3 regions of the Massilia sp. NBRC 108631 genome follow, and region 2 is predicted to be linked to each of the others. Evidence: predicted binding sites of a transcription regulator. Region 2 holds the regulator's gene; each other region holds the start of a gene.
The links. Region 2 encodes sigma-54, which starts transcription at its own class of promoters, with help from an activator protein. Its sites were predicted from a motif close to TGGCANGNAANCTGCTTT; they were not measured.
Positions count from the first base shown of each region.

Region 1 (10,005 bases), on a different contig from region 2:
TCTACCGCACCCGCAATCAGGACGATATCCTGTTCCGCAGTGCGGGGCTGACGCAGCACGGCTATTTCTCGAACTTCGCCCGTACCCGCCACCAGGGGCTGGACCTGAGCGCGGCGGCCGAGCGCGGTCCGTTCGCCGTGCGCTTTAGCTACAGCTGGCTGGACGCGGTGTACGCGGCCGAGGGTTCGCTGTTTACCGGGACCCGCAACGTGGCAGTCATGCCAGGGACGCGCATCGCGGGCCTGCCCCGGCATAGCGCCAAGCTGGCGCTGGACTGGAGGGCGGGCGGCGGGCTGACGCTGGGAGCGGAGGTGCGCGCAGTGTCCAGCCAGGGCACGCAGGGCAACGAGGATGGCCTGTCCGCCGATACCGAAGATGGGGAAGCGCCGCAGCGCGCCGACCTGCGCACGCGCGGCTATGCGCTGCTGGCGCTGCGCCTCAGCTACAAGCCGCAGCCGAATTGGGAGCTGTTCGCGCGCGTGAATAATGTGGCCAACCGCCGCCATGAAACGTTTGGCGCCGTGGCTGCGGACATGTTCCCGGGCGGGCAGCTGGCCAGTCCGCACGGCGCGGGCGGCGAGGCGGAACTGGGGCGCTTCGTGGCGCCGGGCGCGCCGCGCTCCATCTCGGCAGGTTTGCGCTACCGCTTCTGACGGCGGTCCCGGTGTCGCCGGGGGCCGCGCACAGGTACGCCATGGCGTCACGGCGCCGCCTCAGCCCCGGCTGCTTTTGGCAGCCGGGGTTTTCTTCGTCAGAACTGGTACTGCGCGCTGGCGCCCAGTTGCCAGTTGCGGCCCGGTGCGCCTTCATAGTAGCGCTTGTTGGCATCGCCCACGATCACCGAGCCCACGTAGGCGCGGCCGGCCGCATTGTTCAATCGCGCGAACTGCTTGAAGCGCCAGCTGCCGCCTTGCTGCTGGGCCGTCACGCGCAGGTTGACGATGGCGTAGCCGGGTGCGCTCTTCTCGGTGTTGCTGTCTTCCGCGTAGACGCGGGCTGCGGCCACCGTCTCGACCGCTGCGCCCAGCGCGCGCGAGGGCAGCTGCCAGGCCAGTTCGGCGTAGGCGTAGGCGTTCGGCACGCCCGGCAGCCGGCTGCCTTTGAGCACGCTGCCGAATGCCTGGTCGTAGGTGGCGCGCAGCGCGGTCAGTGCCAGCCTGGCGCTGAAGCCGTGGCCGAAGTTCGTGTCCGCCGACACTTCGGCGCCCCGGCGCAGGGTTTTGCTGGCGTTGCGGTAGCTGGTGCGGCCGCCGCTGGATGCGTCCACCACCAGCTCGTCGTCGGTGCGGACCTGGAACAGCGCCGCGTCGATACGGGTGGCGCCGCCCAGCATGGCCTTGACGCCGGCTTCGGCGTGCGTGCTGCGGGCCGGCTGCAGCTTGAAATTGAAGCCGCTGCCGGCGCCGGAATAGAACAGCTCATTCAGCGTCGGTGTCTCGAAGCCGCGCGCCGCGCTGGCGTACACGTTCAGCACCGGCGACACCTTGTACAGCAGGCCCGCCACCGGTGTAGTGCGGCGGTAGCGCAGGCCGCCGCTGTCGTTGCCGTTGGACAGATAGCGGTCGCTCACGTCCACCTTGAAGCGGCTGTGGCGCAGGCCCGCGTTCAGTACCCACGGCCCTTGCGCCCACTCGGCCTGCAGGTAGGGATCGGTGCTGCTGACCTTGTCCGTTTCTTCGCGCCGCAGCCTGCCTTGCACGCCAAGTTCGGCTCCGCTGAAGTTCTCGTAGCCCTTGCGGTCATCCTTGGAGCGGCCGTACTCGATGCCGGCCGTGGAGGTCAGCTTGCCGCCGGCCAGCGCCCGCACGTCCACCCAGCTGATGTCGGCGCCGCTGAAGTCGCGGTCGAAATCGACCACCCCGCCGGAATGGCTGGCCGGCGCCTGGAAGGCACGCGAAAAGGCCTGGTACTGGATGACCTGGCGGTTGCCGCCGTAGACGGTGACGCGCAGCTTGCTGTCGCCGGCGCCGAGTTTGTGTTCCCACGCCGCGCCGATCTGCTGGTGGTCTATGCTCTTGCGGGTGTTGTAGCGGTCCGCAAAAGTGCGTTTGGGCGTTGCGGTGTCGGTGGCGTCGGTTTCGCCGGCGCGCGGATCGCGCTGCCAGGTGGCCCAGGTGACGCCCAGCGGATCTTGCGTGTCGTGCTGGCGCAGGCCGCTGGCGGTGATGGTCAGCTTGCTGCCGGCGACGGGCGCCAGGGTCAGTTTGGCGTAGGCCTGGTCGCGCCGCGCTGCGCCGTGGTCGCGGTAGCCGTCGGTGTCGAAGCGGGAAACGTCCAGCACGTAGCCGATGCCGCCGGACTTGCCCTGCGCATTCACGTCCAGCTTGCGGGCGCCGTCGCTACCGCCCGACAGCGTGCTTTCCACGCTGGGCGCGCCGTCGCCTTCGCGCGTGAACAGCTGCACCACGCCGCCGGCGTGGTTGCCGTACACCGCCGAGAACGGGCCGCGCAGCACTTCGATGCGCTCTGCCATGTCGAGGTTGAAGGTGGCGGCCTGGCCTTGGCCGTCCGGCATGCTGGCCGGGATGCCGTCTGCGACCAATTTCACGCCGCGCACGCCGAAGGCGGAACGGGCGCCGAAGCCGCGCGACGAAATTTGCAAGTCCTGCGCGTAGTTTTGGCGGTTCTGCGCCACCAGCCCCGGCACCGAAGCCAGCGCTTCGGAGGCGTTTACGCGCATCTGGCTGTCGCGGATGCGCTCGGCGCCGATCACGTCGACGGCGGCAGGGAAATCGAAACTGCTGTGTTCCACGCGGCTGCCGCTGACGATGACCACCGGTGCTGCAACAGCTGTCGCAACCTCGGCCGCCTCGGCCGCGTGGACGGCCGGCGTAAGCGGCAGCGCGCCGGCGGTGAACAGGGCTGCGACAGCCTTCAAACGAAATCGGTGCTGCATGGTCAATCTCCTTGGTTGAGTTCCGCGCCTGCCTGGCGGGGGCCGGCAAGTCTGCTTCAACCCGTAAGCAATATACCTGCCATCACGCCGACGCGACGCGCCTGTGGCATGGCGTTTGCATGGTCTTGCGCACGCGCGCGCATTCCGCAGGCGCGATCTTTCCAGAGGCAGCCATGAAAATCCCGTATTGTCTGCGCGCCGCGAGCGTGTTTGCAACCCTTTCCTGCGCACTGGCGCAAGCCGCCCTTGCAGCGCCGCTGGCCTATGTGCCGAACGAAAAGTCCGGCACGGTGAGCGTGGTCGATACCGCCACCGACACGGTGCTGCGCAGCCTGGCGGCCGGCAAGCGCCCGCGCGGCATCGCGGCGGTCCCGGGCGGCACGCGGCTGTTCGTCACGGACGCCGGCAGCAACACGCTGCTGATACTCGACAGCGCGGGCGGCGCCGTGCCGGCGCCGCTGGCGTTGGGCAAATCGCCCGAAGGCGTGAGCGTGTCACCGGACGGGCGCTACGCCGCCGTCGCGGTAGAGGAGAGCAACAGCGTCACCCTGGTGGACGCCCGCAGCGGCGCCCGGCTGGCCGATATTCCGGTGCAGGGCCGCAACCCGGAGCACGCCGTGTTCAGCCCGGACAGCCGCTGGCTCTACGTCAGCGCCGAGGAAGCCGAGCAGGTGGACGTGATCGACGTGGAACAGCGGCGCCAGGCCGGCACGGTGGCGGTCGGCCTGCGCCCGCGCGGCATCGGCTTTTCGCCGGACGGCAGCCGCGCCTATATCGCCTGCGAGCTGGTCAATACGGTGTACGTGGTGGACACCGCCACCCGCAGCACGCTGGCGAAGATACCGGCCGGACGCAACGCCAACGGCATCGCGGTGCACCCCAGCGGCAAGCAGGTCTATGTGTCGAACGGCACGGACGGCAGCGTGATGCTGATCGACACCGCCACCCATACCGTCAGCGCCACGGTAGCGGTCGGCAAGCGACCCTGGAACATGGCCCTGACGCCGGACGGCGCCAAGCTGTACGTGGCCAACGGCCGTTCCAACAGCGTCTCCGTGATCGACACCGCCGCCGCGCGCAAGGTGGCCGACATCGGCGTGGGCGAACTGCCCTGGGGCGTGGCGATTCCCTGACTGCGGTCACACCTGCAACAGCCGCCGTGGCACACCTGTTCAACTTTGGAACACCTTGCAACAGCGCGGGCACCGTTCTAGCCGCAGCAGGGGCTGGCACGGTGTTTGCGGAATAGAGGGTGCAAGTCCAACCCACATTGAAGAAAGAGGATGACATGAATCTCGCGGATATCAACAAACTGGGTGTCGCCAACCCTTTCAAACAACGCTACGACAACTACATCGGCGGCAAATTCGTCGCGCCGGTTAAAGGCGAATACTTCGCCAACCTGACGCCGATCACCGGCCAGCCGTTCTGCGAGATCGCGCGCTCCACGGCGGAAGACGTCGAGATCGCGCTGGACGCCGCGCACGCCGCCAAGGAAGCCTGGGGCAAGACCTCGCAGGCCGAGCGCGCCAACATCCTGAACCGCATCGCCGACCGCATGGAGCAGAACCTGCAGCTGATCGCCACCGCCGAGACCATCGACAACGGCAAGCCGATCCGCGAAACCATGGCGGCCGACATCCCGCTGGCGATCGACCATTTCCGCTATTTCGCGGGCTGCATCCGCGCCCAGGAGGGCTCGGTGGCGCAAATCGACGACACCACCTACGCCTATCACTTCCATGAGCCTCTCGGCGTGGTGGGCCAGATCATTCCGTGGAACTTCCCGATCCTGATGGCGGTGTGGAAGCTGGCGCCGGCACTGGCGGCGGGCAACTGCGTAGTGCTGAAACCGGCCGAGCAGACCCCGGCCTCCATCCTGGTGCTGGTGGAACTGATCGGCGACCTGCTGCCGCCCGGCGTGCTGAATATCGTCAACGGTTTCGGCCTGGAAGCGGGCAAGCCGCTGGCCTCGAACAAGCGCATCGCCAAGATCGCCTTTACCGGCGAAACCGGCACCGGCCGCCTGATCATGCAGTACGCCGCGCAGAACCTGATTCCGGTCACGCTGGAACTGGGCGGCAAGTCGCCCAACATCTTCTTCGAGGACGTGATGGCGGCCGACGACGACTACTTCGACAAATGCCTGGAAGGTTTCGCCATGTTCGCGCTGAACCAGGGCGAGGTGTGCACCTGCCCGTCGCGCGTGCTGATCCAGGAATCGATTTACGAAGCCTTCATCGAGCGCGCCCTCAAGCGCGTGGCCGCCATCAAGCAGGGCAACCCGCTCGATTCGTCCACCATGATAGGCGCCCAGGCTTCGCAGGAGCAGATGGAAAAGATCCTGTCCTATATGGATATCGGCAAGCAGGAAGGCGCCCAGCTGCTGGCCGGCGGCGCGCGCAACGTGCAGGGGGGCGAGCTGGAAGGCGGCTACTACGTCACGCCCACCGTGTTCAAGGGCGACAACACCATGCGCATCTTCCAGGAAGAGATCTTTGGCCCAGTGGTGTCGGTCACCACCTTCAAGGACGAAGCCGATGCGCTGCGCATCGCCAACGACACGCTGTACGGGCTGGGCGCCGGCGTGTGGACCCGCGACGGCGCGCGCGCTTTCCGCATCGGCCGCGGCATCCAGGCCGGCCGCGTGTGGACCAACTGCTACCACCTGTATCCGGCGCACGCCGCCTTCGGCGGCTACAAGCAGTCCGGCATCGGCCGCGAGAACCACAAGATGATGCTGGACCACTACCAGCAGACCAAGAACCTGCTGGTGAGCTACAGCCCGAAAGCGCTGGGCTTCTTCTGAGAGGAATGCCATGAAAGCAGCCGTAGCCCGCGTTATCGCGACTGGCCCCGCACTGGAAATGATCGCCGAACTGCGCCACAAGCACGGGCCGATCATGTTCTTCCAGTCCGGCGGCTGCTGCGACGGCAGCACGCCGATGTGTTACCAGGCCGGCGAGTTCAATCTGAGCGACACCGACGTCTACCTGGGCAATTTGAACGGTGCGCCGTTCTACATGGGGCTGGAGCAGTTCGGCTACTGGGAGCACACGCAGCTGATTATCGACGTGGTGCCGGGGAACGGCGGCATGTTCTCGCTCGATAACGGCACTGGCCGCCGGTTTCTCACCCGCTCGCGGGTGTTTACCGACGAGGAATGCAGGGAACTGGGCCTGCCGTAATTTTCCGTTCAAAAAAAATCATACTTAGAGAAGAATAGAGGAGAAGACTGTGCAAAAAACTATCATGGGATCGTTGCTGGCTTCGTTGCTGGCGTCCGGCGGCATGGGGATGGCCTGGGCTGCGGGCGGCGCCGCCGTCACCACCAGCATGCTGGAAGGGGCATCGAAAAATACCGCTGCCGTGCTGTCGTTCGGCATGGGCTCGGAGGGGCAGCGCTTTTCGCCGCTGACCCAGATCAACACCGCCAACGTCGGCAAGCTGACGCCGGCCTGGTCGTTTTCCTTCGGCGGCGAGAAGCAGCGCGGCCAGGAATCGCAGCCGCTGATCCACAACGGCAAGATGTTCGTTACCGCGTCCTATTCCCGCATCTTCGCGGTGGACCTGAAGAACGGCGCCAAGCTGTGGAAGTATGAGCACCGCCTGCCGGACGGCATCATGCCGTGCTGCGACGTGGTCAACCGCGGCGCGGCGCTGTTCGACAACCTGGTCATCTTCGGCACGCTGGACGCGCAGCTGGTGGCGCTGGACCAGGACACCGGCAAAGTCGTCTGGAAGGAGAAAGTGGACGACTACGCCGCCGGCTATTCGATGACGGCGGCGCCGCTGATCGCCAAGGGCCTGCTGCTGACCGGCGTGTCCGGCGGCGAGTTTGGCATCGTCGGCCGGGTGGAGGCACGCAACCCCAGGACCGGTGAGCTGGTCTGGTCGCGCCCCATGGTGGAAGGCCATATGGGCCACAAGTACGACAAGGACGGCAACGCCATCGACAACGGCATCACCGGCACGCCCAACAAGACCTGGCCGGGCGACCTGTGGAAAACCGGCGGCGCCTCCACCTGGATGGGCGGTACCTACGATGCGACCACCGGCCTGGCCTACTTCGGCACCGGCAATCCGGCCCCGTGGAACAGCCACCTGCGCCCCGGCGACAACCTGTACTCTTCCTCCACCGTGGCACTGGACGTGACCACCGGCCAGATCAAGTGGGCTTACCAGAACACGCCGAACGACGCTTGGGACTTCGACGGCGCCAACGAGTTCGTGACCTTCGACATGGACGGCAAGCGCTACGGCGGCAAGGCCGACCGCAATGGCTTCTTCTATGTGAACGACGCCAGCACCGGCAAGCTGCAGAATGCTTTCCCCTTCGTGAAGAAGATCACCTGGGCCACCGGCATCGACCTGCAGACCGGCCGCCCCAAGTTCATCACCGAAGGCCGTCCGGGCGACCCGACCAAGGGTGAGGAAGGCAAGAAGGGCAAGACCGTGTTCGCCGCGCCGGCCTTCCTGGGCGCCAAGAACCAGATGCCGATGGCCTACAGCCCGCAGACCAAGCTGTTCTACGTGCCGGCCAACGAGTGGGGCATGGATATCTGGAATGAACCGATCAGCTACAAGAAGGGCGGCGCCTACCTGGGCGCGGGCTTCACCATCAAGCCGCTGTTCGACGACTACATCGGCGCGCTGCGCGCGCTCGACCCCAAGACCGGCAAGATCGCCTGGGAAGTGAAGAACAACGCGCCCCTGTGGGGCGGCGTGATGGCCACCGCCGGCGGCCTGGTGTTCTACGGCACACCGGAAGGCTACCTGAAAGCGCTGGACGCCAAGAGCGGCAAGGAACTGTGGAAGTTCCAGACCGGTTCCGGCGTGGTGGCGCCGCCGGTCACCTGGCAGGAAGGCGGCGTGCAGTACGTGGCCGTGGTGTCCGGCTGGGGCGGCGCGGTGCCGCTGTGGGGCGGGGAAGTGGCCAAGAAGGTCAATTTCCTGGAGCAGGGCGGTTCGGTGTGGGTGTTCAAGCTGATGAAGTAGAACGGATCGATTGCCTGGTGTCTTTTTCTGGCGGCCTCGGTCGCCAGTTTTTTTGCCTGATTTTTTTGGAGAGCAGCAAATGCAGACGACTTACATGCCGCCAAGCGCATTCTCCGCGCAAGCGGCCATTCCCGACATGGATGCCTACGAGGCACTGTGCGCCCACGCGGAGCGCGACTACGAAGGCTACTGGGGCATGCTGGCCCGCGCCAACCTCGATTGGCACGTGCCGTTCACGCGCGTGCTGGACGAACGCGAAGCGCCGTTCTACCGCTGGTTCGACGACGGCCGCCTGAACGTCTCCTACAATTGCCTGGACCGCCACATCGAGCGCGGCCTGGGCGACAAGACCGCCATCATCTTCGAGGCGGACGACGGCGCCTTCACGCACGTGACCTACAGCGGCCTGCATGCCAGGGTGTGCCGCATCGCCAACGGCCTGCGCGCGCGCGGCATCGGCAAGGGCGACCGGGTGGTGATCTACATGGCCATGTCGGTCGAAGGCGTGGCCGCCATGCTGGCCTGCGCGCGTATCGGCGCCACCCATTCGGTGGTGTTCGGCGGCTTCTCGGCCAAGGCGCTGCAGGAACGCATCGTGGACGCCGGCGCCGCGGCCGTCATCACGCAGGACGAGCAGCTGCGCGGCGGCAAGCGGCTGCCGCTGAAATCCATCGTCGACGAGGCGCTGGCGCTGGGCGGTTGCGGCAGCGTCAAGCACGTGATCGTCTATCAGCGTACCGGTGGCGGCGTGACCCACGTGTCGGACCGCGACATCTGGCTGCACGACCTGATGGCGGACCAGCCGGAGCAGTGCGAGCCGGAGTGGGTCAACGCCGAACACCCGCTGTTCATCCTGTACACCTCCGGCTCCACCGGCACCCCGAAAGGCGTGCAGCATTCGAGCGGAGGTTATCTGCTGTGGGCCGCGCTGACGATGAAATGGACCTTCGACATCAAGCCGGACGACGTGTACTGGTGCACCGCCGACATCGGCTGGGTCACGGGCCACAGCTACATCGCCTACGGGCCGACGGCGGTCGGCGCCACACAGGTGATCTTCGAAGGCGTGCCGACCTATCCGGACGCGGGCCGCTTCTGGCAGACCATCGCGCGCCACGGCGTGAGCATCTTCTACACTGCGCCCACCGCCATCCGCTCGCTGATCAAGGCCTCGGACATGGACCCCACGGCGCACCCGCGCAACTACGACCTGTCCACCCTGCGCCTGCTCGGCTCCGTGGGCGAGCCGATCAACCCGGAAGCCTGGCGCTGGTACCACCAGAACGTGGGCGGCGAACGCTGCCCCATCGTCGACACCTTCTGGCAAACCGAGACCGGCGGCCACATGATCACACCGCTGCCGGGGGCCACGCCGCTGGTGCCCGGTTCGTGCACGCTGCCGCTGCCGGGCATCATGGCCGCCGTGGTGGACGAGGCGGGGCACGATGTGCCGGACGGGCAGGGCGGCATCCTGGTGGTGAAGCGTCCGTGGCCGTCGATGATACGCACCATCTGGAACAACCCGCAGCGCTACCGCAGCAGCTACTTCCCCGAGGAGCTGGGCGGCAAACTGTACCTGGCCGGGGACGGCGCGGTGCGCGACGAGGACAGCGGCTACTTCACCATCACCGGCCGCATCGACGACGTGCTCAATGTATCGGGCCACCGCATGGGTACGATGGAGATCGAGTCCGCGCTGGTGGCGCATCCGCTGGTGGCCGAGGCGGCCGTGGTGGGCAAGCCGGACGACACCACCGGCGAGTCGATCTGCGCCTTCGTGGTGCTGAAAAAAGCGCGGCCCGGCGGAGCGGATGCCAAGGCGCTGGCGCAGGAACTGCGCAACTGGGTGGGCAAGGAGATCGGGCCGATCGCCAAGCCCAAGGATGTGCGCTTCGGCGAACAGCTGCCTAAAACCCGCTCGGGAAAAATCATGCGCCGTTTGCTGCGTGTGCTGGCGCAGGGCGGGGAAATCACGCAGGACGTCTCCACGCTGGAGAACCCCGCCATTCTCGAGCAGCTGGGCAAGGCAGTGTAGAAAATAGGAACACCTGCGGCGCGCTTGTGATCCGTATTCTGATCCGTATTGACACAACAGCGGCCGCGCGCCGCAG
Region 1 covers NZ_BAAKJE010000134.1:10,350-20,354, forward strand. The annotation lists gene AC6H42_RS15085 (TonB-dependent receptor) at 1-653, shown strand, start outside; gene AC6H42_RS15090 (TonB-dependent receptor family protein) at 752-2,896, opposite strand; gene AC6H42_RS15095 (beta-propeller fold lactonase family protein) at 3,070-4,029, shown strand; gene adh (aldehyde dehydrogenase) at 4,185-5,705, shown strand; gene AC6H42_RS15105 (DUF779 domain-containing protein) at 5,716-6,084, shown strand; gene AC6H42_RS15110 (PQQ-dependent methanol/ethanol family dehydrogenase) at 6,188-7,894, shown strand; gene acs (acetate--CoA ligase) at 7,974-9,929, shown strand.
Region 1: the regulator sigma-54 is predicted to act here: its motif matches at 3,001-3,018, upstream of AC6H42_RS15095 (beta-propeller fold lactonase family protein).

Region 2 (10,005 bases):
ACCATCGACGCCAGCACCACCTGGATGATGAACGGGTCCATCAGCGCCACGCCGCCGGCCAGGTTGAGCAGCACGAAGCCGAATTCGCCCGCCTGCGCCAGCGCCAGGCCGGTGCGCATCGAGACGCCGTCGGACGAGCCGAACAGCTTGGCCAGCCCGGCGATCAGCGCGAACTTGAGCAGCACCGGCCCGGCCAGCAGCACCAGCACCAGCCACCAGTTCTCCAGCACCAGGCGCAAATTGAGCAGCATGCCGACGTTGATGAAGAACAGCCCCAGCAGCACATCGCGGAAGGGCTTGATGTCTTCCTCCACCTGGTGCTTGTATTCGGTTTCCGAGATCAGCATGCCGGCCACGAAGGCGCCCAGCGCCATGGACAGCCCGGCCTTCTCGGTGATCCAGGCCGCGCCCAAGGTGATCAGCAGCAGGTTCAGCATGAACAGCTCCTGCGAGCGGCGCTTGACCACGATGGCGAACCAGCCGCGCACCAGCTTCTGGCCAACGAACAGCAGCAGCACCAGCACGATGACGGCCTTGCCGCCGGCCCAGGCCAGCGTTTCGAGCAGGTCGTCCGGGTTTTTCGCCAGCGAGGGGATCAGGATCAGCAGCGGCACCACGGCCAGGTCCTGGAACAGCAGGATGCCCATGATCTTGCGGCCGTGTTCGCTTTCCAGCTCCAGCCGTTCGGTGATCATCTTCACCACGATGGCGGTGGACGACATGGCCAGCGCGCCGCCCAGCGCGAACGAGGCTTGCCAGCTGATGTTGATGCCGGGCAGCTGCCAGGCCAGCAGCCAGCCCAGCAGCATGGTGGCGGCGATGGTGGCCGTCACCTGCGCCATGCCCAGCCCGAACACGATGCCGCGCATGGCCATCAGCTTGGGCAGCGAGAATTCCAGGCCGATCGAGAACATCAGGAACACCACGCCGAACTCGGCCAGGATATGGCTCGCCTCGCTCTGCTCGGCCAGGCCCAGCGCGTGCGGCCCGATCAGGATGCCCACCGTCAGATAGCCCAGCATGGGCGGCAGGTGCATCATGCGGAACGCCACCACGCCCAGTACGGCGCTGCCGAGCAGCAAGAGGGTCAGTTCAAGCGGTGAAAACATGCGGCGGTTCCATTTAAGGGCTGATCCCGTTGTTTGTTGGGACTGGCAAGTTTTTTGCTTTCGCAATTCGGCTATACTTCCGGCATGAGTGTAACCGATGGAATTCCCATGCTGAAAGCTTTTGACAACAACACGGCCGAACGCGCGCTGGCGCTGGCCCGAGAAACCCTGCAGATCGAGGCGGACGCCATTACCGCCATGCATGCGCGCCTGGCCACCGACGACAGCGTCGGCAAGGCGGTCGCGCTGCTGCTGAACTGCAAAGGCCGGGTCGTGGTGTCGGGCATCGGCAAATCCGGCCACATCGCGCGCAAGATCGCCGCCACGCTGGCCTCGACCGGTACCCCGGCCCTGTTCGTACACCCGGCCGAGGCGGCGCACGGCGACCTGGGCATGGTGACGGCGGAAGACGCCTTCATCGCCATCTCGTATTCCGGCGAAAGCGCGGAGCTGATGGCCATCCTGCCGGTGGTCAAGCGCATGGGCAGCACCCTTATTTCCATGACCGGCAAGCCCGGCTCCAGCCTGGCCAAGCTGGCCGACGTGCACCTGGACGTGTCGGTGGCCAAGGAGGCCTGCCCGATGAACCTGGCGCCCACCGCCAGCACCACCGTCACCCTGGCGCTGGGCGACGCGCTGGCCGTGGCGCTGCTGGACCTGCGCGGCTTCAAGGAAGAAGACTTCGCCCGCTCGCACCCGGGCGGCGCGCTGGGCCGCCGCCTGCTGACCCATGTGCGCGACGTGATGCGCAGCGGCGACGCGATTCCGTCCGTGGGCCTGGACACCCGCCTGCCGGACGCGCTGCTGGAAATCACCCAGAAGGGCATGGGCATGACCGCCATCGTCGATGCCGACAACCGCCCGGTGGGCGTGTTTACCGACGGCGACTTGCGCCGCATGATAGAAAAAGTGCAGGACTTTAGCAAGGTGATCATCCGCGACGTGATGCACGCCAATCCGCGCAGCATTTCGCCGGACAAGCTGGCGGTGGACGCGGTGGCCATCATGGAGCAGTTCCGCATCAATCAAATGCTGGTGGTGGACGCCGAGGGCAAGCTGGCCGGCGCGCTGCACATCCACGACCTGACGCGCGCCAAGGTGATCTGATGAACAAGGCCTACAATCTTGAAAATGTGGCACGCGCGGCCAACATCAAGCTGATGATCTTCGACGTGGACGGCGTGCTCACCGACGGCAGCCTGCATTACGGCCCGGACGGGGAAGTGATGAAGACTTTCAACGTGCACGACGGCCTGGGCATCAAGCTGCTGCAGGAGGCCGGCATCCTGACGGCCATCATCAGCGCGCGCCGCTCGCCGCAGGTGACGGCCCGCGCGCGCGACCTGGGCATCGAGTTCGTGCACCAGGGCGGCCACGACAAGCTGACCCCGTTCAACGACCTGCTGGCCAAGACCGGCCTGCAGGCCGGGCAGGTGTGCTTTATCGGCGACGACGTGGTGGACCTGACGATACTGAAGCGTGTCGGCTTCGCGGTGGGCGTGCCGAACGGCCGCGCCGATGTGCTGAGCCGGGTGCATCACGTGACCGAGGCCCACGGCGGGCGCGGGGCGGTGCGCGAGGTGTGCGAATTCGTGCTGCGCGCCACCGGCAATTACGATAAGGTCATGGCCCAGTTCCTGGTCTGAGAAGGTAGATGATGCGGAGATTTAACCATGCGTAAGCGTACTGCGCACCGCTGGCGCTTGAGCATCACCCTGGTGATCGCGGTGTTTGTTGCCTTTGGCACGTTCTGGCTGTTGCAGCTGCTGAACCGGGGCGAGGAAGACATGCTGGCCGACAAGCGCCTGAACGAGCCCGACTACATCATCGAGCAGTTCAGCGTGGTGCGCATGACCAAGGAAGGCAAGCCGAGCTACATCGTGTCGGGCGACAAGCTGGTGCACCGCCCGATCGACGACGCCTCGGAGATCGACAAGCCGATGGTGCGCAACTTGAGCAGCACCCATCCGCCGATGGACATGACGGCGGAGCGCGCCCGCGTGGACGAGAACAACACGCGCGTGCAGCTGAAGGGCAATGTGAAGATAGACCGCGCGGCCCAGGGCAAGAGCCCGGCCATGCAGATGACGACGCAGGCGCTCACCGTCTACCCGGACGAGGACCGCATGGAAACCGACCAGCCGGTGCAGATCGTGCAGGGCGGCGCCACGGCGACCGGCGCCGGCATGAAGGCGAACAACGCCACGCGCCAGGTGTCGCTGAATGGACGCGGCCGGATTGTGTATCCGCCGCCGCAAACTAAATAGTGAATGGACAGACGATGAAAAAACTCCTGATTTCGGCGCTGCTGCTGTGCGCGGCCGGACTGGTGCAGGCCGAGAAGGCCGACTCCACCAAGCCCACGCTGATCGACTATGACAACGCGGACGTCGACGACGTCAAGCAGATCAGCACCTTCACCGGCAATGTGGTGCTCACGCGCGGCACCTTGCTGATGAAGGCGGCCAAGGCGGTGGTGACCAAGGATCCGGAAGGCTACCAGTATGTCACCTTGACCAGCGCCGGCGGCAAGCCCACCACCTTCCGCCAGAAACGCGACGGCGAAGGCGACCAGTGGATGGAAGGCGAAGCCGAACGCATCGAGTACGACGGCAAGAACGAACTGGTGAAGCTGTTCTCGCGCGCCAAGGTGCGCCGCCTGGAAGGCAGCAAGCCGAGCGACGAGGTGGCCGGCGAATTCATTTCCTACGACAGCCGTCGCGAGCAGTTCAGCGTGCGCAACACCGTCAGCGGCGAAGGCAAGACCGGCGGCGGGCGCGGCACCATGGTGATCCAGCCGTCCACGCCCAAGCCAGCCGCCCCGGCCGTGCCGGCGCAGCAGCCGCCGGCGGGGAAATAACGATGGCTGAAGCAATCCCAAGCTGCACCAGCACCCTGGTGGTGCGCGGCCTGCAGAAAAGCTACGGCAAGCGCCAGGTGGTGCACGACGTGTCGCTGCAGGTGGAATGCGGCGAAGTGGTGGGCCTGCTGGGCCCGAACGGCGCCGGCAAGACCACCTCCTTCTACATGATCGTCGGCCTGGTGCCGTCGGACGCGGGCAGCATCGATATCGCCGGCGTGGACGTGTCGAGCATGCCGATCCACCAGCGCGCCACGCTCGGCTTGTCCTACCTGCCGCAGGAAGCGTCGGTGTTCCGCAAGCTGACGGTGGAGGACAACATCCGCGCCGTGCTGGAGATCCAGCGCGTAAACGGCAAGGCACTGAGCAAGGCCGAGATCGACGAGCGCCTGGACCGCCTGCTGGCCGACCTGCAAATCGAGAAACTGCGCGAGAACCAGGCGCTGTCGCTGTCGGGCGGCGAGCGCAGGCGCGTGGAAATCGCGCGCGCGCTGGCCACCAACCCGCGCTTCGTGCTGCTCGACGAACCGTTTGCCGGCGTCGATCCGATCGCCGTGATCGAGATCCAGCGCATCGTGCGCTTCCTCAAGGAGCGCGGCATCGGCGTGCTGATCACCGACCACAACGTGCGCGAGACGCTGGGCATCTGCGACCGCGCCTACATCATCAACCAGGGCAGCGTGCTGGCGTCCGGCCGTCCGGACGATATCATCGCCGACGAATCGGTGCGGCGCGTCTACCTCGGCGAACACTTCCGCATGTAAGCCCGCCATGAAACAGTCACTGCAACTCCGCACCTCTCAGCACCTGGCGCTGACGCCGCAACTGCAGCAGTCGATTCGACTGCTGCAGCTGTCCACGCTGGAGCTGCACCAGGAACTGGAGCAGTTGCTCGGCGAGAACCCCTTGCTGGAACGGCTGGACGACCCGCTGGACCGCTCGCTGCGGCTGCTGGGCGACGGCGCCATCAACCCGACCCAGTCCACCGGCGCGGACGCCTCGCCGGCCGAAGTGGGCGCACCGGCGCAGGACAGCGCACCGGCCGGCGAGGGCGATCCCTTCGAGGGCGCCAGCGGCGACGGCGACAGCGCCAGCGGCGCCGAGGCCGATACCGACTGGAGCGACGCCGGCCGCAGCAAGGCGCCGGACGACGAGGACTCGCGCCCGCAGCTCGAAGCGAGCCACTGCACCCTGCGCGAGCACCTGATGGAGCAGATGCGCGTGACCGTGCAGCAGCCGCGCGACCGCGTGCTGATGGAACTGATCATCGATGCGCTGGACGAAAACGGCTACCTCGAAGAGCCGCTGGAGGAAATCCATGCGCGCCTGCCGGAAGAGGCGGACGTGGAGCTCGAGGAACTGCAGACGGCGCTCACGCTGCTGCAAAGTTTCGACCCTATCGGCGTGGGCGCGCGCAGCGCGTCCGAGTGCCTGGCGCTGCAGATCAAGCGCATGCCCGGGGTGCCGCTGGTGACGCGCCGCATGGCCATCTGCATCGTGGAAAAGCACCTGGCCTGGTTCGCGCAGCGCGAATTCAACAAGCTGAAAAAAGCCCTCGACTGCGACGACGAAGACCTGCGCGAAGCGCAGGCGGTGATCCGCCAGTGCAATCCGCATCCGGGCGCCGAGTTCGCCTCCGACGTATCCGACTACGTGGTGCCGGACGTGATCGTGAAGAAGGCGCGCAACGGCTGGCAGGTCACGTTGAACAACGACGTGATGCCGCGCCTGCGCGTGAACGCGCTGTACGCCAACATGCTCAAGCAGGGCAAGGGCGAGTCGGCCATGGGCGCGCAGCTGCAGGAAGCCAAGTGGCTGATCAAGAATATGCGCCAGCGTTTCGACACCATTTTGCGCGTGGCGCAGGCGATAGTAGAAAGACAAAAGAACTTTTTCAGCCATGGCGCCGTTGCCATGAGACCCCTTGTGTTGCGTGAAATTGCTGATACACTGGGACTACACGAGAGCACTATTTCTCGCGTAACAACTCAGAAATACATGCTGACTCCGCATGGGATGTTTGAGTTGAAATATTTCTTTGGCAGTCACGTCGCCACCGAAGCAGGAGGAGAAGCATCCTCGACGGCGATACGGGCGCTGATTGTGCAATTGACAGGAGCTGAAGACCCGAAAAATCCTTTATCCGACAGTAAGATTGCGGACATGCTGGGTGAACAGGGCATGGTAATTGCGCGACGGACTGTTGCCAAATATCGCGAAGCCTTGAAAATCCCTCCGGTAAGTCTGCGTAAAGCTTTGTAGTTTTACTTGGGTTCCCCTGCGCGCCAAAAACACCAAAGCGTACGAACCCTTATCTTTAGGAGTGTGTATGAATCTCACCATCAGTGGACATCATCTCGAAGTGACCCCCGCCATCCGTGAATACGTGCAGAACAAGCTGGAACGGGTCAAGCGCCATTTCGATCAAGTTATTGATATTGCTGTCATCCTGACTGTAGATAACCTCACCGAGAAAGACAAAAGGCAGAAGGCCGAGATCAACCTGCGAATGTCCGGCAAGACTGTGTACGTGGAAAGCCTGTCGCAAGACCTGTATGCTGCCATCGATACGCTGATCGACAAACTGGACCGCCAAGTGATGAAGTACAAAGCCAAGGTGCAGGAGCATGGCCACGACGCCATCAAGCACCTCCCGGACACGTACGAACCTGCCCCGACCGCATAACGGGTCACCGGCACTCCCAACAAAGGGCGCATCTGGCGCCCTTTTTTGCGGCCGCGCTAAAATGGGGCTCTAACAATTCCAGAGACATCCAGCATGAGCGAGCACGTCCTTACCCAGGTTGCCAACGGCACCGGCTTCATCACCCTCGACCGCCCCAAGGCGCTCAATTCCCTGTCCCTCGATATGGTGCGCAGCCTGACCGCCGTGCTGCTGGACTGGCGCGGCGACAGCAGCGTCGCCGCCGTGGTGATCCGCAGCAGCAGCGCAAAGGCCCTGTGCGCCGGCGGCGACATCCGCTTCTTCCACGAGGTGGGCAACGCCACGCCGCAGGGCGGCAGCGCGCTGCTGGAGGACTTCTTCACCGAGGAGTACGCGCTCAACCACCTGATCCACTATTACCCTAAACCGTATATCGCGTTAATGGACGGCGTGGTGATGGGCGGCGGCATGGGCATTGCGCAGGGCGGTCCGGGCTGCCGCGTGCGCATCGTCACGGACCGCACGAAGATGGCCATGCCGGAAGTGAATATCGGCCTGTTCCCGGACGTGGGCGGCAGCCATTTCCTGTCGCGCGCGCCGGGCAGCCTGGGGCGCTACCTGGGCCTGACCGGGCTGACCGTGGGCGCGGCCGACGCGCTGTACGTGGGCCTGGCGGACCATTATGTGCCGGCCGATGCCTGGGACGCGCTGCGCGACCTGCTGGAGGCGGTGCCGGGCGCCGAACTGCCGCAAGCAATCGATGCTTTCGCGGCGCCGTTCCATGCCGGCGCCGGCGTGCTGGAAGCTGAGCGTGCCACCATCGAGCGGCACTTCGCGGCCGGCAGCGTGGCGGCCATCATGGCTTCGCTGGCGGCCGACGATGGCGTGTTCGCGCAGGCGGCGCTCAAAGCCATGCAAAGCCGTTCGCCGCTGATGATGTGCGTGACGCTGGAACTATTGAACCGCGGCGCGGCGCTGGACGTGGCGGACTGCCTGCGCATGGAGCGCAACCTGGTGCGGCGCAATTTCGAACATGGCGAAGTGCTGGAAGGCGTGCGCGCGCTGGTGATCGACAAGGACAACGCGCCCAAGTGGTCGCCCGCAACGGTGGCGCAAGTAACGCCCGGGATGGTGGCAGGATTCTTCGCACCGCCGTGGCCGGCGCACGCGCATCCGCTGCGCCACCTGTGATGGCACGCGGTCTGCGCAGGGCGGGGTAGCGAAGCGTAACCCGCCGTTACGACTGTTCCCGATGGCGCAAGACAACTTGCTCCGTCGGGTGGAAGTGCCGGGCCAGGCGTTCGGCCATGTACACCGAGCGGTGCTGGCCGCCGGTGCAGCCCACCGCCACCGTCAGGTAGCTGCGGTTGTCGGTCTTGAACGACGGCAGCCATTTGCTGACGAAATCGCGGATGTCCTTGAACATCTCCTCCGCGCTGGGCTGCGCGTCCAGGAAGGCGATCACCGGCGCGTCGCGTCCCGTCATCGGGCGCAGGGCCAGGTCGTAATAGGGATTGGGAATGGCCCGCACGTCGAACACGAAGTCCGCGTCCAGCGGCACCCCCACCTTGAAGGCGAACGATTCGAAGAACAGCGTCAGCGGCGCATTCTCGCTTTGTACCAGGTCCTTGATCCAGGCGCGCAGCTTGTTGGCGCTCAGCTCCGAGGTGTCGATCACGTGGCCGAGCTGCTCGATGGCCGACAGCCGCTCGCGCTCTTCGGAAATGCACTCGATCAGGGTGCGGCGCGCGGCCGGATTCTGGCCCGGCTTCAGCTCGTGCGACAGCGGATGGCTGCGGCGCGTTTCCGAGAAGCGCGCCACCAGCGAATGGGTATTCGCCGTCAGGTACATGATCTTGACGTCGTGGCCCTGCTGGCGCAAGGCCTGCACGGCGTCCGGCAGGTTGACCAGCGACTCGGCGCTGCGCGCGTCGACCGCCACGGCCAGCGCCTGCGTGCCTTCGTCGGTCAGCTGCGACACCAGTTGCGACAGCAAGGCCGGCGGCAAATTGTCCACGCAATAATAGCCCGTGTCCTCAAGGACATTCAGGGCGACGGATTTTCCGGAGCCGGATATACCGGTGATGAGAACGATACGCATAGCTAAAGATAATACATCAAGACTACGCGATAGGTGCGCTGGCGAACAAATCCCCGCGCGAGTGCTGCGCCTGCGGAACGGATGGACCGTGCAAGGTCCAGCTCCTAGTCGCCACTCATGGCTTGCCGTTGCCGCTCCATGAACTCCTGCAGCGTATCGATGCCGCGCAGTTGCAGGATGGTGTTGCGCACGGCCGCTTCCAGCAGCACCGCGATGTTGCGGCCGGCCGCCACCGGGATCACCACCTTGCGGATCGGCAGGCCCAGCACGTCCTCGGTGGGGAACTGGAACGGCAGCCGCTCCACTTCCTCCTCCAGCGCCGAACGCCGCACCAGGTGCACGATCAGCTTCAGGCGCATCTTGCGGCGCACCGCCGTCTCGCCGAAGATGGCCTTGATGTCCAGCAGTCCCAGCCCGCGCACTTCCAGCAGGTTTTGCAGCAGGGCAGGGCAGCGGCCCTCTATCATATTGGGCGCAATGCGCGCGAACTCCACCGCATCGTCGGCCACCAGGCCGTGCGAGCGCGAAATCAGCTCCAGCCCCAGCTCCGACTTGCCCAGGCCCGAATCGCCGGTAATCAGCACGCCCACGCCCAGCACGTCCATGAACACGCCGTGCATGATGATGCGCTGCGCCAGCTTTTTCGACAGGTACACGCGCAAGAAGTCAATCACCTGCGCCGCCGGCAGCGGCGTGGAAAACAGCGGGATGTTCTTTTCGTCGCAGATGGCGAGGATATCGGGTGGCGTTTCCAGCCCTTGCGCGATGATCAGCGCGGGCGGCCCGCCAGCGATGAGCTCGCTGATGACGTGCGCGCGCGTGAGCGACTTGAGGCGCTGGTAGTAATTGATTTCCTGGTGCCCGAACACCTGGATGCGGCCCGGGTGGATGGTGTTCAAGTGGCCGACCTGGTCGGCCGCCGAGGCCACATCGCCCGAAATCAGGCGCTCGCCGCCGGGAAAGCCGGCGAACCAGCCGAGCTGCAACGTTTCACGATTATCGTCGTACAGGCGTTGTATCGTCAGGGGCGTTTGCAGCATGGCATCTCAGTTCAGGAATGGCGGATGCCCTAGTTTAACTGCTTTTAGCGTGCTCTAGCCTGCAGCTTGCAAGCTAGGCTGCCAATTGACGATGCGGCTGTGTACCGATTGCGGGTCCGGGTCGGTGGCCAGCGCGTTGCGGAAGCCGTCGTCCGAGAACATTTCTGCAATCTCCGACAGGATTTCCAGGTGCTGCTGCGTCACATGGTCCGGGATCAACAGGAAGAACA
Region 2 covers NZ_BAAKJE010000245.1:8,930-18,934, reverse strand. The annotation lists gene AC6H42_RS26295 (monovalent cation:proton antiporter family protein) at 1-1,109, opposite strand, end outside; gene AC6H42_RS26290 (KpsF/GutQ family sugar-phosphate isomerase) at 1,218-2,216, shown strand; gene AC6H42_RS26285 (KdsC family phosphatase) at 2,216-2,755, shown strand; gene lptC (LPS export ABC transporter periplasmic protein LptC) at 2,783-3,376, shown strand; gene lptA (lipopolysaccharide transport periplasmic protein LptA) at 3,391-3,969, shown strand; gene lptB (LPS export ABC transporter ATP-binding protein) at 3,972-4,733, shown strand; gene AC6H42_RS26265 (RNA polymerase factor sigma-54) at 4,741-6,231, shown strand; gene hpf (ribosome hibernation-promoting factor, HPF/YfiA family) at 6,299-6,655, shown strand; gene AC6H42_RS26255 (enoyl-CoA hydratase/isomerase family protein) at 6,749-7,825, shown strand; gene rapZ (RNase adapter RapZ) at 7,872-8,735, opposite strand; gene hprK (HPr(Ser) kinase/phosphatase) at 8,840-9,775, opposite strand; gene AC6H42_RS26240 (PTS sugar transporter subunit IIA) at 9,830-10,005, opposite strand, start outside.

Region 3 (10,005 bases), on a different contig from region 2:
GACCAATAAAACGATCCAGATCCAGGGAAAATATCTCGCAGCAGCCATCGCCGCGCTGGCGCTGACCGGCTGCGCCGGCACCCAGCCGCAACTGGGCGGCGGCGGCACTGTCGCCACCGGCGCTGCAGGCGGCGCCAACGCGGCCAACGCCAGCTCGCAGCTGGAAAAATGCGACAAGCCGCTCGGCACGCTGGGCGTGGTGGAAGACCAGTCCGCGCCGTGGTATCACGCGCTGTCGCAGTACAAGCTGGGCTCCACCGTGCCGGTGCTGCGCATGATGATCCAGCAGTCCAACTGTTTCGTGGTGGTCGAGCGCGGCGCCGCGCTGAAGAACATGAACATGGAGCGCGACATCCAGCAGAGCGGCGAAATGCGCGGCGGCAGCAACTTCGGCAAGGGCCAGATGGTCGCCGCCGATTACACCATGAGCCCTACCATCAACTTCAGCCAGAAGGGTACTTCCGGCATGGGCGGTGCGCTGGGCGGCTTTGGCCTGATCGGCAGCGTGGCCGGCATGGTAGCGGGCGGCATGAAATCGAATGAGGCCGCTACCACGCTGATCATGATCGACAACCGTTCCGGGGTGCAGCTCGCTGCGGCCGAAGGCAGCGCCAAGAACTTCGACTTCAATATGTTCGGCGGCCTGTTCGCCGGCGGTTTTGCGGGTGCCGGTGGCTATTCCAACACGCCTGAGGGTAAAATCCTCACTGCCGCTTTCATGGACTCGTATAACCAGCTGGTGAAAGCGGTGCGCAATTACAAGGCGCAGGAAGTAGCGGGCGGCCTGGGTACCGGCGGCGCGCTGGGTGTGCAGGGTGGCAGCACGCCGGCATCGCAGCCGGCGGCGGCGCCGGCGCCAGCCAAGGCTCCTGCCAAGAAGGACACCAAGAAAAAGTAAAGGATAGTGCATGCGTAAACTGCTTGCGGGAGGTGTGGCCATGCTGATCGCAGGCAGTGCCTGGGCGGCGCCGGTTCAGGAGGTGGGCGAACGCTACATGAAGCTGGTGCTGGCCGTGGGCCAGCATGACGCTTCCTATGTGGACGCTTATTACGGACCGGCGCAGCTGCAGGAGCAGGCGGTGAAGGAGAAGCTGAGCCTGGCCGCCATCCGCAGCGAGGCGGAGGCGGCGCGCAAGGCGCTGCCCCCGGTAGCTGCCGGCGGCGACGCCGACGAGGCGCTGCGCATCGCCTTCCTCGACAAGCAGTTGCAATCCATGGTGATGCGGGTCGATATGCTGGGCGGCAAGAAGTTCAGCTTCGACGAGGAAACCGCCACCATGTACAACGCAGTGGCGCCGCGCCACGACCGCGCCTATTACCTGGAGCTGCAGGACCGCATCGGCAAGCTGCTTGGCGGACAGGGCCCGCTGGCCGACCGCGTGAAAGCCTTCCGCGCCCGCGTTGAAATCCCCAAGGACAAGCTGCGCCCCGTGATGGAGGCTGCCATCCGCGCCTGCCGCGAGCGCAGCGCGAAGTATATTTCCATGCCGGCCAACGAGAGCTTCGTGCTGGAGTTCGTGCAGAACCAGCCGTGGTCCGGCTACAACTGGTACAAGGGCGACGCGCACAGCCTGATCCAGATCAACACCGAATTCCCCATCTATATCGAGCGCGCGGTGGACCTGGGCTGCCATGAAGGCTATCCCGGCCACCACGTCTACAACGCGCTGCTGGAACAGACCCTGGTCAAGGGCAAGAACTGGCAGGAGTTCAGCGTCTACCCGCTGTATTCGCCGATGTCGCTGGTGGCAGAGGGCAGCGCCAACTACGGCATCCTGATGGCGTTCACGCCGCAGGAGCGGCTGGCCTTCGAGCGCGACGTGCTGTATCCGCTGGCCGGGCTGGACCCGGCGCTGGCCGACAAATACGCGGCGCTGACGCAGCTGTTCGGCAAGCTGGCCTATGCCGACAACGACGCCGCGCGCGCCTACCTGGACGGCAAGGCCACGCGCGAACAAACCGTGGAGTGGCTGGTGAACGTGCTGCTGTATCCGCCCGAGAAGGCCGAGCAGCGCATCCGCTTCTATGAGGCCAACCGGGGCTACGTCATCAACTACACGGTGGGCGCCGACCTGGTGGGCGACTACGTGAAGCGCCACGCCACCTCGGCCGATCCGGAAACGGCGCGCGCCCAGCGCTGGGCCGCGTTCCGCCAGTTGCTGTCCTCGCCGCGCCTGGCCGGCAGCCTGCGCTAGGGCCGGGCCCCGGGATCAGTCGCCGGCGTTGACGTTGCCGATGCCGTTGACGGTCTTGTTCAGGTGGCGCGGCTTGCCGTAGTAGGTCAGGTTGCCCATGCCGTTTACCACCGCGTTCAGCGTGTCGCTCGCGCTGACCTTCACATTGCCGATGCCGTTGAAGTTCACGTCGGCGCGTTCGGCGGCAAGGTCCTTGGTGTCTACTTCGCCCACGCCCTGCGCCTTCAGGCGCAGCAGCTTGACCTTGCCCTGCGCGGCGAAACGCCCCGCGCCCTGGTAGCTCACGTCGAGGCGCTCGCCGGCCATGTTCTTCAATACCGTTTCGCCCGCGCCTTCGCCGATGAACTTGACCAGCGACGGCACCGTGATGATGATGCGCGGATCGCCGTTGGCGTTCTTGCCGCCGCCGTCGCGGTGGTAGATTTTCAGTTCGCCGTTCACCACTTCGGTCACCAGGTTGCCGATGAATTTGTCGGTGCCAGACAGTTTCACGGATTGCGTTTTGCCGCCCTCCACCACGATGCTGTACGCCCCTTTGCTGTCGATGGCGGTGAACGGCTGCAAGGTGCGCACCTGTTCGTCCGCGTATGCGGAGCTGGTGAAGGCGAGCGTGGCGATGGCGGTTTGAATCAAGAGACGGCGCATGGTTTTCCCTGGGTTATTCAAGTTGTCAGTGAGGCCATTGTAATTTCGCCCGCGCCGCTGTGGTGGTTTTTGCGACGAACTGCAAATTCGCGGGAGTCAATTGCAACATCGCTTGCCCCTGCCGGATGATAGGCATACCATGAGCGCGCCCTCACAGACCTGAACGACTATGCTCAGCACGGCCGCCCCCAACCGACGCCTGTCCCGCCTGTCCGTGCACCTCTGGCTGACGCTGGCGGTGTCGCTGCTGCTGGCCGCCAGCTTCGTGTTCTATGTGCGGGCCGAGAAGAAGATCGACGTTGCCAACGACGTGCGCCAGCGTTCCACCTTCCTGGCCAGCGAACTGCGCCAGTCCTCGGACGAGCTGACCCGCATGGCGCGCAGCTTCGCCGCCACCGGCGATCCGGTCTACAAGCAGCACTTCGAGCAGATCCTGGCGGTGCGCGACGGGCGCTTGCCGCGCTCGGCCAAGCATCCCGACATTTACTGGGACCTGGTGCCCGCCGGCGCCAGCTTTACCGGCCCGCCCGGCAACGCCGTGCCCTTGCACGAGCTGATACGGCGCGCCGGTTTCATGGCCCAGGAGATCGCCGTGCTGGAGCAGGCCAGGCAGCGCTCGGACGCGCTGACGGCCACCGAATTCGCCGCCATGCGCCTGGTGGAGCAGGCTGCGCCTGGCACGCCGGGCGGCGCGGCGGCCCGCGCGCGCGCCATCGCCGTGCTGCACGACGCCGCCTATCACCAGGCCAAGGCTGCCATCATGGAGCCTATCCGCCAGTTCGCGGTCATGACGGACGAGCGCACGCTGAAGGCGGTGCGGCTGAGCGAGCAGCGCGCGCTGCAGCTGCGCGTGGTGTTCCTGTGCCTGGTGGCGATGCTGCTGGCGCTGGTATGGATGGCGCGCGGCGAAGTGCTGGCGGTGCTGGGCGGCAGCGTACCGCAGCTGTACGGCCACATCGCGCGCCTGGGCAGCGGCGACTTTTCCGCCCCGCTGCCGGATGCGCCGCGCGACAGCGTGCTGGGCTGGATTGGCGAGACGCAGCAGCGCCTGGCCTACATCGACGCCGAGCGCACGCTGGCCGAGAGGGAACTGGCCAGTTACCGCAGCCGGCTGGAGCAGCTGGTGGACGAGCGCACGCGGGCGCTGGCCTCCGCGCTGGACCGCGCCGAGGCGGCCAACCGCGCCAAGAGCGTGTTCCTGTCAAATATGAGCCATGAATTGCGCACGCCGCTCAATGCGGTGATCGGTTTCTCGGAACTGATGACGCGCTCGCAGTCGCTGAGCCAGGACGAGCTGGAAAACCTGCGCTTCATCCATTACTCGGGCAAGCATTTGCTGGCGCTGATAGACCAGGTGCTGGCGCTGTCGCGGATGGATGCGCAGCAAGCGCCGCCGCCGGGCGGCTTGAGCGACGTCGGCCAGCTCGGAACGCTGCCGACCGCCGCGCCGCAGCCGGTCCAGGCAGCGCGTCCGCAGCCTGGACCCGGTGACGGCAGCGGGGCCGGAGCTGACGCATCCGCAGCCGAGCCCGCGCCGGCCCCGGCGGTGCTGCTGCCGGGCGATGTGCAGGCGCTGGACGGCGCCACCTACAGCGCGCTGTGCAACGCGGTGCAGCACCTGGACCGCAAGCAGCTAAACGAACTGCTGCTGCGCGTGGCGCCGCAGCACCCGGCGCTGGCGCGCGGCATCGAGGCGATGGCCGAGCGGCTCGAGTACCGCGAACTGTGGGAAGCGCTGCAGCATGCCCGCAGCGCCGATTCCGCGGAATAGGCGGCCGGAATCCGGAAGCCGGAATTTGCAATCCGCAGTCCGGCTCAGGCGATGGTCTGCACCGTGCCGCCTTCGGCCCGGATGGCGGGACCGTTGATGACGGGGCGCCCGCTGGCCATCCGCATGGGCCCGCTGGCCGACGCCAGTTTCCACGCCCGGGTGCCGGGCCGCAGCTGGCGCGCCGTGGTGGCGGCGCCGCGCTATCTGCAACAGGGGGGCGTCCCGCAGGAGCCGGGCGGGTTGGCCCGGCACCGCTGCTTCAATTTCCGCCGTCCGCTCGATGAATGGCCGTTCCGCCTCGGCGGCCAGACTGTGCACTTGCCGGTGCAGGACGGCATGCTCACCCACAACGGTGAAACCATGCGCCAGCTCACGCTGGACGGCCTGGGCGTCAGCCGGCTGGCCATGCTCCACGTGGCGGCCGAGCTGCAGGCCGGGCGGCTGGTGGAACTGCTGTCCGGCTACAATCCGGGCGACACGGAAGAGGTGTCGGCCATTTTCCGCAACCAGCGCCATATGCCGTTGCGGGTGCGCGCGTTCACCGACTTGCTGGTGGAGAGGGGGAGTCCGCTGCTGGCGGCTTAGTGCTGGCGCCGGCGGCGGTGGAAGGCCAGCGCGGCCAGCGCGGCGGCCGAGAGCAGCAGGCTGGACGGTTCAGGGACCGTGCTGGACGGTACGCTGCCGTCCAGGCGGAAGGGCAGGCCGCCATCAATGGCGAACACGTCGCCGGTGTCTTCCTGCTGCCACAGCAAGTAGCCGTTCGGGGCGTCGGTGTTGGCGGTGCGGAATTCCAGGTCCAGGCCGTAGAAGCTCAGCAGGTAGTTGCCGGCGCCCAGGGTCAGGCCGTCGGTGGCGAAGGTGACGTCGTAGAAGGTGCTGAACGGGTAGCTGATGATGCTGTTCGGTACCGCCGTGTAGTCGCCAACGTTGAGCGTGCGGGTGTAGATGGCGCCGCCGATCGCGCCGCCGCCGGCGTCGTTGTAGATGGTAAAGGTGAAGGAGCCGAAGAACGGATCTTCCGTCAGGCCCATCTGGAAAAACACGTGCCCGATGTCGTAGGTGCCGGCCAGGCTGAAATCGTCGTACAGGCGCTGCTGTTGTAGCGCCGTGGAAAAGTAGCCGCTGCGCGGAGAGAAATCTTGTCCGAGGCCGTTGTCGAAGATGATGTCGGCGTGGGCCAGTGCGGTGCAAACGGCGAGCAGGGCCGCGAGAAAGAGGCGCTTCATACTTGGTCCCCCAGAAATATTAACAAATGAGAAATCTAAAGCATAATTTATGCCTGATTTGCAACTGTTGATAAATCAAGGGGTTGGCGTGGCGTGTCGGCGGCCCGTGTAAAGTTTCCCGACAAAAAGTATTCGCCTGGCTGCTACTTCAGGGCGCCGAACACTTTGCCTATCAGTTTGCTGCCGGTACCGAGCGGATCGTTGCGGATCGCCTTTTCCTCTTCGCCTATCATGGTGAACAGCCCATCCAGCGCGCGCTGGGTCACATAGTCTTCCACCGTGCCGGCCGGCGCCAGTCCCATTTTCGACACCTGGGACAGGGCGCCGTTGTACTTGGCCGAGAGGTCGGACTTGTCGGTCACTTTTTTCACGATGGGCAGGAATTTCACGCTCAGCTGGGCTGCCGTCTTCTCGCGGAAGAACTGCGTCACCGACGTGTCGCCGCCGCTCAGGATGTTCTTGGCGTCGGTCAGCGTCATGTTCTTGACTGCGTCCACCAGCAGCGGCTTGGCCATCGGCACGGCCGCCTCGGCCGCGTGGTTCATCGACACCACCAGGTCGTCGAGCTGCTGCGCGTGCCCCGTCATTTTCAGGATGGGCCGGGCCTGTTCCAGCACGCGCGGCAGCTGGATTTTCACTTTCTCATTGTTGAGGAAGCCGTTCTCGGCGCCCAGTTTGCTGACCGCGGCGGTGGAGCCCCGTTCCAGCGCGGCTTTCAGGGCGCCGTTGACGTCCTTGTTGGACAGGTCGGCCAGCGATACCGCCCAGGCACTGGAAGCGGCCAGCAGCAGGGGCAGCAGGCGGATGGATTTGAACATGGCGGTCTCGCGGTGTGGTGGGGATGTTGCAGATGGTACGCCATGCGCCGCGCCGCGGCTAGCCGTGGCCCCGGCCTTGCTCCGCCAGGTAGGCGTGCACCAGCACGCCAAGCTGGCGCCGCAGGGCCGCCGCGTCCGTGCGCGGGTCGTCTTCCATGACGCGCTGGGTGAGCACGCTGTAGGACGCGGTGTGCACCACCCAGGCCGCCTGCGCCGGCAGCGCCGCGCGCGCCAGCGCGGCCGCCCACATGTCGGTGGCCAGGCGGTACAGCCGGGAATAGGCTTCCGGCGTGGAGATGCGCCGTTCCAGCTGCAGCAGCGCCTGCCACTCCGCCGCGCGGCCCGCAAAGCGCTCCACCATGCGGTCCAGCAGGGCGTCCACCAGGCCGTGCACCGGCCCGTCCGCGCCGGCCAGCGCGGCCAGCTCCGTCACCACTGCCTTCATGCGCATGCGCAGGCAGACTGCGGCCAGCGCTTCCTTGTTGGGAAAGTACTCGTAGAACGTACCGATGCCCACACCTGCCACCGCCGCCACCTCGCGGATGGTCACGCCGTCGTAGCCGCGCGCCAGCAAAACCCGAACAAAGGCTTCCTGCACGGCCAGCGAAGTGGCCCAGGAGCGTGCCTGGCGCGGCCTGCGGCGGGGCTTCTGGCGCGCCGCGCGGCTGGAATCTGTCATGGGTGGAATCCGAACATGCTGAACACACTTTAATCCTATACTAATTCGATCGGATCAATCGACCGGACAACGGAGACCGCCATGCAATGGGAAACCCACGAGATCAGCAACCAGGCTGCCGAGCTGAAAGACTACAACCTCTACCTGACCGACCCGCTGCTGCGGGACGCCGTGACGCGCGGCGGCGCAGGCTGGCATGCCGACGCGCTGGCCGGCCAGGGCGCACTGCTGGGCAGCGAGGCCGTGATCCGCATGGGCGAACTGGCCAACCGCCATCCGCCCGAGCTGCACACGCACAGCCGCACCGGCGAGCGCATCGACGTGGTGGAGTTTCATCCCAGCTGGCACGAATTCCTGGCCATCACGCGCCGCCACGGCCTGGTGTCGCAGCCTTTCACCGAACAGCGTGCCGGCGCATGGACCGCCTACGCCGCCGGCCAGTACCTGCACAACCAGATCGAAGCCGGCTCCTTCTGCCCGGTGAGCATGACGTTTGCCTGCATCCCGGTGCTGCAGCAGGAACCGGCGCTGTTTGCGCAGTTGCAGCCGCTGCTGTTCTCCAGCGAGCATGACGCGCGCGACCTGCCGGCCGCCGCCAAGCAATCGATCATGGTCGGCATGGGCATGACGGAAAAGCAGGGCGGCACCGACGTGCGCTCCAACACCACCCGCGCCACCCACGCCGGCGGCGCGGCCGGGCGCGGCGGCGAATACAGCATTGTCGGCCACAAGTGGTTCTTCTCCGCGCCCATGTGCGACGCGCACCTGGTGCTGGCGCGCACCGATGCCGGCCTGTCCTGTTTTTACGTGCCGCGCTGGCGCCCGGACGGCAGCAAGAATCCCATCCACATCCAGCGCCTGAAGGACAAGCTGGGCAACCGCTCCAATTCCAGCAGCGAAGTGGAGTTCCACGGCGCCTGGGGCGTGATGGTGGGCGAGGAGGGGCGCGGCATCCCCACCATCATCGAGATGGCCACCAACACGCGGCTGCACAACAGCATCTCCAGCGCGGCCTTCATGCGCCAGGCGCTGGTGCAGGCGCTGAACCACACGCGCCAGCGCAAGGCCTTCGGCCGCACCTTGTTCGAGCAGCCGCTGATGCGTTCCGTGCTGGCCGACATGGCGCTGGAGAGCGAAGCGGCGCTGCGCGTGTCCATGCAGCTGGCACACGCGTTCGGCCAGCAGGGGGAGGCCGCGCAGGCGTGGAAGCGCATCGTCACGCCTGCCGCCAAGTTCTGGATCTGCAAGCGCGCGGTGGAGATGGCGGGCGAGGCGATGGAAGTTTTCGGCGGCAACGGCTACGTGGAGGACGGGCCGATGGCGCGCCTGTTCCGTGAAGCGCCCGTCAATTCGATCTGGGAGGGCTCGGGCAATGTGATGTGCCTGGACGTGCTGCGCGCCATCGCACGCCATCCGGACAGCATGCAGGTGCTGCTGGACGACCTGCAGCGGCGCGCCGGCGACGAGGCGCGGCTGCGCGGGGAAATCGCCGGGCTGCGCGACGCGCTGCGGCAGCCGCCGGAACAGCTGGAAGCGGGCGCGCGGCGCTACACGCAGAAGCTGATGCTGGCGGCGCAGGCGGTGCTGATGCGCGAGTCGGCTTCGCAGGCCAGCGCGGAGGCCTTCCTCGCCAGCCGCTACGACAGCGAGTGGGGGCGGGTGTTCGGTTCGCTGGACGCGCGCGCCGATTGCGGCGCGGTGCTGGCGCAGGCGTGGCAGGACTAGCGCCGCCGGCCGCGCCCGGCGGGTGACGCGGTTCCCGCTGACCCGCCCTGCGTGGCCGTGCCAGCACGGTCTGCGCACAAACGCTACACTCCCATCTCTCACTGAAGATGGAGACCACCATGTCCGACCTTGTCATTGCCCAGCGCTGGCCCGCCCAGCACCCCGAACGTATCCAGTTGTATTCGCTGCCGACGCCGAACGGCGTCAAGGTATCCATCATGCTGGAGGAAACCGGCCTGGCCTACGAGCCGCACCTGGTCGACATCATGAAGGACGAAAACAATACCCCGGAGTTCAGGTCGCTCAACCCGAACGGCAAAATTCCCGCCATCGTCGACCCCGACGGTCCGGGCGGCAAGCCGCTGGCGCTGTTCGAATCGGGCGCCATCCTGCTCTACCTGGCCGAGAAAAGCGGCCAGTTCCTGCCGGCCGGCCCGGCCGCCCGCTACGAAACCATCCAGTGGGTGTTCTTTCAGATGGCCGCCATCGGCCCGATGTTCGGCCAGGTGGGCTTCTTCCACAAGTTCGCCGGCCGCGAATACGAGGACAAACGCCCGCTGCAGCGCTACGTGAATGAAACCAAGCGCCTGCTGGCGGTGCTGGAGGCGCGCCTGGAAGGCCGCGACTACATCATGGACCACGGCTATTCCATCGCCGACATCTCCATGATAGGCTGGGTGCGCAACCTGATCGGCTTCTACGGCGCGGGCGAGCTGGTGGACTACGCCAGCCTGTCGCGCGTGCCGGCCTGGCTGGAACGCTGCCTGGCGCGACCCGCCGTGCAGCGCGGCCTGGATATCCCGAAGCGCCCAACTTAACAAGACTAAGGAAGACATAGTGCTGAAACATCGCTCCCTAATGGCGGCCGGCCTGCTGGCCCTGGCGGCCGGCGCGCACGCGCAAAATGCGCAAGACATCCGCGCCGACAAAAACATGATCAGGGCCC
Region 3 covers NZ_BAAKJE010000290.1:9,083-19,087, forward strand. The annotation lists gene AC6H42_RS31500 (CsgG/HfaB family protein) at 1-898, shown strand, start outside; gene AC6H42_RS31505 (hypothetical protein) at 909-2,195, shown strand; gene AC6H42_RS31510 (GIN domain-containing protein) at 2,211-2,840, opposite strand; gene AC6H42_RS31515 (histidine kinase dimerization/phospho-acceptor domain-containing protein) at 3,010-4,611, shown strand; gene AC6H42_RS31520 (LysR substrate-binding domain-containing protein) at 4,708-5,196, shown strand; gene AC6H42_RS31525 (PEP-CTERM sorting domain-containing protein) at 5,193-5,837, opposite strand; gene AC6H42_RS31530 (DUF4197 domain-containing protein) at 5,981-6,655, opposite strand; gene AC6H42_RS31535 (TetR/AcrR family transcriptional regulator) at 6,714-7,334, opposite strand; gene AC6H42_RS31540 (isovaleryl-CoA dehydrogenase) at 7,416-9,059, shown strand; gene AC6H42_RS31545 (glutathione S-transferase N-terminal domain-containing protein) at 9,179-9,877, shown strand; gene AC6H42_RS31550 (M28 family peptidase) at 9,897-10,005, shown strand, end outside.
Region 3: the regulator sigma-54 is predicted to act here: its motif matches at 5,875-5,892, upstream of AC6H42_RS31525 (PEP-CTERM sorting domain-containing protein).